DNA from 3 places in the Rhizobium sp. YJ-22 genome. Region 1 is predicted to be linked to each of the others. Evidence: riboswitches for the same ligand, from Rfam matches in the RefSeq annotation. Region 1 holds a riboswitch; each other region holds the start of a gene.
The links. Region 1 has a riboswitch for cobalamin ahead of fdhA (formaldehyde dehydrogenase, glutathione-independent). Riboswitches for the same ligand answer to the same signal wherever they lie in the genome.
Positions count from the first base shown of each region.

Region 2: it holds a riboswitch for cobalamin, as region 1 does, so the genes downstream of both, P7F60_RS15575 (hypothetical protein) here and fdhA (formaldehyde dehydrogenase, glutathione-independent) in region 1, are expected to answer to the same signal.
Region 3: it holds a riboswitch for cobalamin, as region 1 does, so the genes downstream of both, P7F60_RS16695 (DUF1636 domain-containing protein) here and fdhA (formaldehyde dehydrogenase, glutathione-independent) in region 1, are expected to answer to the same signal.

Region 1 covers NZ_JARRIR010000012.1:67,443-70,713, forward strand. Annotated here, with positions in the region: cobalamin riboswitch at 1-182, opposite strand, end outside; gene fdhA (formaldehyde dehydrogenase, glutathione-independent) at 283-1,473, opposite strand; cobalamin riboswitch at 1,628-1,829, opposite strand; gene nrdF (class 1b ribonucleoside-diphosphate reductase subunit beta) at 1,909-2,898, opposite strand; gene nrdE (class 1b ribonucleoside-diphosphate reductase subunit alpha) at 2,913-3,271, opposite strand, start outside.
Region 2 covers NZ_JARRIR010000006.1:127,107-130,377, forward strand. Annotated here, with positions in the region: gene P7F60_RS15565 (aromatic ring-hydroxylating dioxygenase subunit alpha) at 1-38, shown strand, start outside; gene P7F60_RS15570 (hybrid-cluster NAD(P)-dependent oxidoreductase) at 40-1,125, shown strand; gene P7F60_RS15575 (hypothetical protein) at 1,184-1,438, opposite strand; cobalamin riboswitch at 1,565-1,775, opposite strand; gene metH (methionine synthase) at 1,838-3,271, opposite strand, start outside.
Region 3 covers NZ_JARRIR010000007.1:9,802-13,072, reverse strand. Annotated here, with positions in the region: gene P7F60_RS16705 (Fur family transcriptional regulator) at 1-260, shown strand, start outside; gene zigA (zinc metallochaperone GTPase ZigA) at 332-1,537, shown strand; cobalamin riboswitch at 1,628-1,839, shown strand; gene P7F60_RS16695 (DUF1636 domain-containing protein) at 1,935-2,291, shown strand; gene P7F60_RS16690 (ABC transporter ATP-binding protein) at 2,288-3,085, shown strand; gene P7F60_RS16685 (ABC transporter substrate-binding protein) at 3,082-3,271, shown strand, end outside.

The DNA of each region.
Region 1 (3,271 bases):
GGTCTCCTGACTTCCGCGTTATCGCTCTCCCCGCCTTCCCGCGCCGGGCGCAGTGGCATCATGGGGCAAGCTCTGCGGTTACAGTTGCGGGGGCAGTCGCGGCATCGGTCCCTGCTGGAGAGACCTCACCGCATTCCCTTTTCATCCGTCATATCGACGGAACCTGTTCCGTATCTCAAGACTATTTGACAATCGGCGGTGAGGTCAAGCATGACGCACAACCTCCCGCCGCAATGTGCCGCCGGCCGCAAGCGTCTTGCGGCCGGCGCTTGCAAGACAGGATCAGGCGGCCTTCAGCAGGTCGCCATGCGGGTCGAGGACGAACTTGGTCGCAGCACCCTGGTCGAAGCTTTCATAACCCTGCGCCGCATCCTCCAGCGAAATGATCCTGGCATTGACGATGTCGGCGATCGGCAGGCGGTCATGGAGGATCGCCTGCATGAGCTGCCGGTTGTATTTCAGAACCGGCGTCTGGCCGGTATGGAAGGATTGCGCCTTCGCCCAGCCGAGACCGAAGCGCAGCGACAGGCTGCCATGCCTGGCCGCATCGTCGACGGCGCCCGGATCCTCGGTGACGTAGAGACCGGGGATGCCGATCGAGCCGGCGGCCCGGGTGATCTCCATCATCTGGTTGAGCACGATGGCCGGCTGCTCGCCGCCGGCATGGCCGCGCGCCTCGAAGCCGACCGCGTCGATGGCGCTGTCGACCTCGTTGGTGCCGACGACCTCGGCGATCATGTCGCCCAGCCGGTCGCTCTTCGACAGATCGATCGGCTCGAAGCCGACATTCGCGGCATGGGCGAGGCGATCCGTGTTGAAATCGCCGATCATCACCACGGCGGCGCCGAGGATGCGCGCGGAGGCGGCCGCCGCCAGACCGACCGGCCCGGCGCCGGCGACATAGACGGTCGAACCAACCCCGACTCCGGCCTTGACCGCGCCGTGGAAGCCGGTCGGCAGGATGTCGGAGAGCATGGTGAGATCGCGGATCTTGGCCATGGCCTTGTCGCGATCGGGGAATTTCAAGAGGTTGAAATCGGCATAGGGAATGGTGACGTAGCGCGCCTGCCCGCCGATCCAGCCACCCATGTCGACATAACCATAGGCGCCGCCGGCGCGCGACGGGTTCACGGTCAGGCAGACGCCGGTATCCTGCGACTTGCAGCAGCGGCAGCGCCCGCAGGCGACGTTGAACGGCACCGAGACGATGTCGCCGATCTCCAGCATCTCGACGTCGATGCCCTTCTCGATGACCTCGCCGGTGATTTCGTGGCCAAGCACCAGGCCTGGCATCGCGGTGGTGCGGCCGCGTACCATATGCTGGTCGGAACCGCAGATATTGGTGGAAATCACCTTGAGAATGACGCCGTGCTCGATGCGGCGGCCATCCGGCGCCTCCAGCTTCGGATCGTCGATGTCGCGAACCTCGACCTTGCCGGGGCGCATGTAGACGACGCCTCTGTTGCTGCTCATGCTCATCTCCTCTGGGTTGCCGCCGCTCCTCAACGGACGGATCTGTCAACGCACGCGCCGATGGCGCGCATCGGATGACCGGGGAAAGGAGACGAGACGGGAAAGACGGCCGAGCGAGGGCCGTCATTCGCCTCTCGATCGCCCTCCGCAACCGGCCAGGTCTGCTGTCCGAGGCTGGTTTCCGGGCTTCGGACTATCCCTTGAGGGATGCTCCCGACGCCTTCCCGGTAAAAACCAGTGGCATCCGTCGAGAGCCTTATCCGTAACCGTTGCGGGGGCAGCACCGGCTTTGAACCGGTTTCCCAATTATCCGCTTCGACAGGCGTCGAAGCAGCACCTTGAACAGTGCTAAAAAAACACGATCCGCCGAAGCGTCCGCTTGAGAATGCGACATGCACCCGCCACGCCACGACATCGGGACTGGCGTCGCCGGCCTCAGAAATCCCAGTCCTCGTCCTCGGTCGCCACCGCCTTGCCGATCACATAGGAGGAGCCGGAACCGGAGAAGAAGTCGTGGTTCTCGTCGGCGTTCGGCGAGAGGGCGGAAAGGATGGCGGGGTTGACCTTGCAGGCCTCGGGCGGGAACAGCGCCTCATAGCCGAGGTTCATCAGCGCCTTGTTGGCGTTGTAATGCAGGAATTTCTTCACATCCTCGGTCAGTCCGACGCCGTCATAGAGGGCTTCGGTGTACTTCGCCTCGTTGTCGTAAAGCTCGAACAGCAGGTCGAAGGCGAAATCCTTGATGTCCTGGCGCTCCGCCGCCGACACGCGCTCCAGGGCGCGCTGGAACTTGTAGCCGATATAATAGCCGTGCACGGCCTCGTCGCGGATGATGAGGCGGATGAGGTCGGCGGTGTTGGTCAGCTTCGCCCGGCTCGACCAGTACATCGGCAGGTAGAAGCCGGAATAGAACAGGAAGCTTTCGAGGAAGACGGAAGCGACCTTCGTCTTCAACGGATCGCCGGAGCCGTATTGCCCCATGATCAGCGCCGACTTTCGCTGCAGGAACTCGTTTTCCTCCGACCAGCGATAGGCGTCGTCGACATCGGGCGTCAGGCACAGCGTCGAGAAGATCGAGGAATAGGAGCGTGCATGCACCGCCTCCATGAAGGCGACGTTGGACAGCACCGCCTCCTCATGCGGGGTTATGGCATCCTCCATCAGTTTCACGGCGCCGACGCCGTTCTGGATCGTATCCAGCAGCGTCAGCCCGGTGAAGACGCGGATGGTGAGCTGCTGCTCGGCTGGCTTCAGCGTCGCCCAGGAGGGAATGTCGTTGGAGAGCGGCACCTTTTCCGGCAGCCAGAAATTGCCGGTCAGGCGGTTCCAGACTTCGAGATCCTTGTCGTCCTCGATTCGGTTCCAGTTGATGGCGCTGACGGCGGACGCCGCCTTGGGGGCCTTGGTCTTCACTTGGATGTTCATGGTTATCCCCGAAATCACAGCGCGCAGGAGACGCAGCCCTGCACTTCCGTGCCGGACAGCGCCATCTGGCGCAGGCGGATGTAATAGATGGTCTTGATGCCCTTCTTCCAGGCGTAGATCTGCGCCCGGTTGATGTCACGCGTCGTCGCCGTGTCGCGAAAGAACAGCGTCAGCGACAGGCCCTGATCGACATGCTGCGTCGCCGCCGCATAGGTGTCGATGATCTTTTCCGGGCCGATCTCATAAGCGTCCTGATAATAGTCCAGATTGTCGTTGGTGAGATAGGCGGCGGGATAATAGACGCGTCCGATCTTGCCTTCCTTGCGAATCTCGATCTTCGAAACGATCGGGTGGATCGAGGAGGTCGAATGGT
Region 2 (3,271 bases), on a different contig from region 1:
TCAAGGGCGAACCGATGCCGCTGTCGGCGGTGGCCTGAGATGAGCGCCGCCTCGCCCGCCTATCGCCATGTCGACGAGATGCGTCCGTGGTCCGACCGGGAGCATCGCCTCGAATGCGTCGCCGTCACGCCGGAAGCCCCCGACGTGATGACCTTCACCTTTCGGCCGGATAATCCCGGCCACTGGTTCCGCTATCTGCCCGGCCAGTTCGTGACGCTGGAAATTCCCGCGACCCCGGAGCCGGTGATGCGCACCTATACACTGTCGTCGAGCCCGTCGCGGCCTTATACGGTGGCGGTCACCGTCAAGGCGCAGGCGGGCTCGATCGGCACGCGCTGGATGTTCGACAACCTGCGCCCCGGCATGCGGCTCAAGGCGATCGGTCCGCTCGGGGATTTTTCCTATGCCAGGCATCCCGGCCGGAAATACCTGTTCATCTCGGCCGGCTCCGGCATCACCCCGATGATGTCGATGACGCGTGACATGAGCGACCGCACACCGGATAGCGACATCACCTTCATCCATTGCGCCCGCTCGCCCGACGACATCATCTTCCGCTGGGAGTTGGAGGCGCGCGCCCGCGAGATGGCGAATTTCACGCTCGGCTTCATCATCGAGGAGATCGGCCGCGGCCAGCTCTGGGCCGGTTTGCGCGGCCGCATCGACAAGGCCAAGATCGCCCTGCTCGCCCATGATTTCCTGGAGCGCACCGTGTTCTGCTGCGGGCCGGAGCCGTTTATGGCGACGGTGCGCGACACCCTGTCGGGTGCCGGTTTCGACATGGCGAATTATCATGAAGAGGCCTTCCAGCCGCGTGCGCCGGAACTGCCGGTGGTGGTCGCCGATCACTCCGACGGCGCGAAAGCAACCAAGGTCATCTTTACGATGTCCGGCAAGACCGGCCTGTGCGAGCCCGGCCACACCGTGCTGCAGGCGGCGCGCGCCAGCGGCGTGCGCATCGGCGCGGCCTGCGAATCCGGGCTGTGCGGCACATGCAAGGTGATGAAACTCGCTGGCGACGTCGAGATGGAACACAATGGCGGCATCCTCGACGAGGAAATCGACGAGGGCTATATCCTCGCCTGCTGCTCCCGCCCTAAGGGCGAAATCGAGATCGAGGCCTGAAACCACGTCCTCTCGAAACAAGGGCTTCCGGCCGCCAAGCCGGGAGCCCTTTCGCGTTTCAGTGGCGGATACGGCGCTGGCGGCGCATGGCCGGTTGCAGCGAGCCGGCGGTGACCTGCTGGAACAGGCGGCGCAGATGCAGAAGCCTGGAGCAATCGCGGCCGGCGCCGTCGATGCGGGCGATCTCGGCGCGCGCCGCCCGCGGCAGGTCTGCGCCGGCGGGCAGGTTCAGCATCCAGGCGAAAAACACGTCCTCGGGGGACGGCAGACGCCCGGCCATATCGGCGGCAGCGGCAGAAAGGTAGAATTCCATGGTCGGTCCTCGTGGCTGCAAGGACTGGGCATGGTGGATCGAGGGAAACGCCGGAGATGGTGCCGCAAGCGTCATGACGCCGCCGCGGCCAGCCCGGAACGCCTCTTGATCGCCCACCGCGATCAGTCGAGTTCATCGATCCGTGGCTGGTTTCCGGGCTCCAGAGCCATCCGGTTTTCCGGATCGGGCGACACCTTCCCAGGCCGTCCGGCCCAGTGGTTCTCGTCACCCGTTTCGCTCTGCTACCGTTGCGGGGGCAGCGCCGGCTTCAAACCGGCTTCCCAATTCTCCGACCGATTCTTTCGAAACGGCCGGCACCTCGGACAGGCAGATATGACCACAGCCCGCCGCCCCGCACAACCCGATTCGTGGCGGCGCCTGAGGGAAATCACCGCTTTTTCAGGCGGCCGCTTCCGATCGCGGCACGTAGTTGAGCACCGGGCCGAGCCAGCGCTCGACCTCGGAAACCGCCATGTCCTTGCGCCGGGCATAATCCTCGACCTGATCGCGCTCCACCTTGGCGACGCCGAAATAATAGCTTTCGGGCGAGGCGATATAGAGGCCAGAGACGGAAGAGCCGGGCCACATGGCATAGCTCTCGGTCAAGGTCACGCCGATTTCCTTTTCCGCGTCGAGCAGGCGAAACAGCGTCGTCTTTTCGGTATGATCCGGCTGGGCCGGGTAACCGGGCGCGGGGCGGATGCCGGCATAGGGCTCGCCGATCAGGTCGGTCGGGCCGAAGGTCTCGTCGGGCGCGTACCCCCAGAGTTCGCGGCGCACATATTCATGCATGCGCTCGGCGAATGCTTCGGCGAAACGATCGGCCAGCGCCTTGACGAGGATTGAGGAATAATCGTCGTTTGCCCGCTCGAAACGCTCGGCAATGGCGATTTCACCGATGCCGGCGGTGACCACGAAGCCGCCGAGATAATCCCGCTTGCCGCTTTCCAGCGGCGCGACGAAATCCGAGAGCGCCACATTGGGCCGGCCGTCGCGCTTGGAAAGCTGCTGGCGCAACGTGAAGAACGTCGCGAGTTCGCCATCGCGCGCCTCGTCGGTGAACAGGCGGATGTCATCCCCCACCGCGCTCGCCGGCCAGAAACCGACAACCGCCTTCGGCATGAACCATTTCTCGGCGATGATTTTTTCCAGCATCGCCTGCGCATCGGCAAAGAGCTGGCGGGCGGCCTCGCCCTGCTTCTCGTCCTCGAGGATTTTCGGATAGACGCCCTTCAACTCCCAAGTCTGGAAGAAAGGAGTCCAGTCGATGTAGCGGGCGAGTTCGGCCAGATCCCAATCCTGCCAGACGCGGGTGCCGAGGAAGGATGGCTTCTTCGGCCGATAGGCGGACCAGTCGGCCTTGTAGGCGTTTTCGCGCGCCTTGCCGATCGGCAGACGCTGCTTTTCGGCCTCGCTGCGGGCATGGGCGTCGGCGACCTTGCGGTATTCCGCCCTCACCGTCTCGATATAACCGGGCTTCATCTCCGGGCTCAGCAGGCTGGAAACGACACCGACGGCGCGGCTGGCATCGGTCACGTAGATCGCCTGTCCCGCCTCGTAGCGCGGATGAATTTTCACCGCCGTGTGGACGCGCGAGGTGGTGGCGCCGCCGATCAGCAACGGGATATCGAAACCCTGACGCTCCATCTCGGAGGCCACATGCACCATCTCGTCCAACGACGGGGTGATCAGGCCGGAGAGGCCGATGATATCGACATTTTCGGCGCGCGCGGTTTCGAGGATCTTCGTCGCCGGCACCATGACGCCGAGATCGATGATCTCGTAATTGTTGCAGGCGAGCACCACGCCGACGATGTTCTTGCCGATGTCGTG
Region 3 (3,271 bases), on a different contig from region 1:
GCGCCCTGGAGAAACTTCTTGAGGCGGGCCGGGTTCATCGCCTTGAAAGCATGAACGCCTTCGTCGTCTGCTGTCATTCCCGGCATGGGCAAATCCACCCCAGGATCACCGCCTTCGAGATTTGCGAGAGCTGCGGGAAGGTCAACGAGTTCCACGACGAGAAAGTCGAGAGCGCGCTGATACAGCACGCACGCAGCAGCGGCTTCAAGATCAGGGCGAGCGCGATCGAGGTCCACGGCCTGTGCGCTGACTGCCGTTAACTGCTATCCCGCCGAAGCAAGGCTCTCTCTACATGGATTCTGTTACGTTATATCATTAAGAAAGGTATCGAATGGCCAAGAAACTTCCCGTCACGGTCCTCTCCGGCTTTCTCGGAGCCGGCAAGACCACGCTGCTCAACCATATCCTTGCCAATCGCGAGGGCATGCGGGTTGCGCTCATCGTCAACGACATGAGCGAGGTCAACATCGATGCCGCGCTCGTCCGCGACGGCGGCGCCAACCTCTCTCGAACGCAGGAGCAACTCGTCGAAATGACGAACGGCTGCATCTGTTGCACATTGCGCGACGACCTGCTGACGGAGGTGCGCGCGCTCGCCGAGCAGGACCGCTTCGACTATCTGCTGATCGAATCGACCGGCATCGCCGAGCCGCTTCCCGTCGCCGCGACCTTCGATTTCCGGGATGAGAACGGCCGCAGCCTCTCCGACGTCGCCAAGCTCGACACCATGGTCACCGTGGTCGACGCCGCCAATCTTCTCAGGGACTACAGCTCGACGGACTTCCTTGCCGATCGCGGCGAGACGGCGGGAGACGGCGACGAACGGACCCTCGTCGATCTTCTGGTCGAGCAGATCGAGTTCGCCGATGTCGTGGTGCTGAACAAGATCGGCGTGGCGACGCCTGAACAGCGGGACGCCGCGCGCAAGATCATCGCCTCCCTCAATCCCGATGCCAGGCTCATCGAGGTCGATTTCGGGAAAGTCGATCTAAAGGATGTGCTCGGCACCGGCCGCTTCGATTTCGACAAGGCCGAACAGCATCCCCTCTGGTTCAAGGAGTTGCATGGCTTCAAGGACCATGTGCCCGAAACCGAGGAATACGGCATCCGGTCCTTTGTCTATCGTGCGAAGCGCCCCTTCGACCCGGTGCGTTTCCAGACATTCATCGACCGGCCCTGGCCGGGCGTGGTGCGCGCAAAGGGCTTCTTCTGGCTGGCGACACGGCCGCACCATGTCGGGGAGATCAGCCAGGCCGGTGCTTTCGTGCGCACCGGCAAGATGGGCCTGTGGTGGTCCTCCGTGCCGAAGGAGCAATGGCCCCGCGATCCCGCCTTCCTGAACATGATGAAACCCTATCTCGATCCGGTCTGGGGTGATCGGCGGCAGGAGATCGTGTTCATCGGCGCCGATCCGATGGACGAGAGGGAAATCCGGGCCGAACTGGACGCCTGCCTGCTGGACGCCCAGACGTTCAGACCGGATCTCTGGCGCAATCTGCCCGACCCGTTCGCAAGCTGGGACAGAAAGGCAGCCTGAATGCCGGTACAATCGGACTGATCGGCGGTGGAGCAGGGTGCGGGATCGTCACTGAACGCACGGCTCGTGCTTGACAGCCTGTCGGATCGGCTCCTATCTGGGGCGGACGGTTCCCGAGGCAAAGCCGGAGGGATTAATAGGGAACACGGTGAGGATGACCCGAACGGGGCCGAAACCGTGGCTGCCCCCGCAACTGTAAGCGGTGAGGGCTTGTCATCCATGCCACTGGTCCACGGACCGGGAAGGCCGGCAAGCCCTTCGACCCGTGAGCCAGGAGACCTGCCGTCATTCGCCACAGCAACCGGACGGGGTGTACCGGGAAGCGTTGTGACGCCTTCGCGCCTCTTTGCGCGATGGCCGATCATCCTTCACCAGTGCCCGCTCGCCGAAGGATGACATGACCGAAACGCCCGCCTATGCCATTGTCGTCTGCAGCCGCTGCCACGCGGGCGCCGCTGCGCCCGACCTTGTCGCCCGTCTTGCGCACCATACGGCCGCCGGCGGTTTTCGCGTCGACGCCGTGGCCTGCCTTGCGGGTTGCGGGCGGCCGCTCGCCGTCGCCTTCACGGCCCCCGCCAAGGCGTCGTTCCTCTTCGGCGACATCGACCCGGCCCGAGATTTGGAGGCCCTGCTCGCCTTCGGCCGCCAGTACCGCGACCTTGCGGACGGCTGGTGCAACGAGGGTCAACGGCCAGCCGGCCTGCGCGGCAAGACGCTTGCCCACATCCCGCATATCGGGGGACTCGCCCGATGAGCCGCGGCATCCTTTCCGGCCAGGGGCTCGTCTATGAGACCCGCTCCGGCGACCGGCTTCTCGATCATGTCTCGCTCGACGCCGAACCGGGCGACCGCCTTGCCATCATCGGGCCGAACGGCGCCGGAAAGACCACGCTGCTGCGCCTGCTGGCCGGCACGCTGCAACCGACCGCCGGCACGGTGCATCTCTTCGGCGCGTCGCTGGCGGCGATGCGGCCCGTCGAGCGCGCACGCTTCGTCGCCATGGTCGGCCAGACGGACCAGCCGGACCGGCGCATCTGCGTGCGTGACTACGTGGCGCTCGGCCGCATTCCCCACATGGCGCGCCGGCCGGGCGCGGCGGACGCCGCGATCATCCTGGACGCGCTCGAGCGGACGGAGCTGCAATCCCTCGCCGGGCGGGAGATGGGTTCGCTTTCGGGTGGCGAGCGTCAGCGGGCGCAGATCGCCCGGGCGCTTGCCCAGGAACCCCGCATCCTCTTCCTCGACGAACCGACCAACCATCTCGATCCCCGCGCCCGCGGCGCGCTTCTCGCGCTGGTGGCCGATCTCGGCCTCACCATCGTCGCGGTCCTGCACGACCTTCATCTCGTCCCCGGCTTCGCCACGCGGATCGCCGTGCTGAGGCAGGGCACGCTCGTCGCCTGCGGGCCGGCGGAGGAAACGCTCGACCGGCATGTCGTGCGCGACGTCTTCGGCATCGACCTCCTGCGCCTGCCCCACCCGCATGAGGACCGCCAGCTTACCGTCTTCGATATCCCCTTCACCCGCAGCACCGGAGCCTCTCCATGAAACGCCTGATCCTCGCTTCCCTTCTGTCGCTGGCGGCCTCCGCCGCCTTGGCCTTTCCCGTCACGGTCGACAGTTGCGGCACGCCGCTGACCTTCGACGCCGCGCCGAAGCGGGCGGTGATCCACGATATCAACATGGCCAAGATGGCCTTCGCCCTCGGCCTCCAGCCCTCGATCGTCGGCGTCA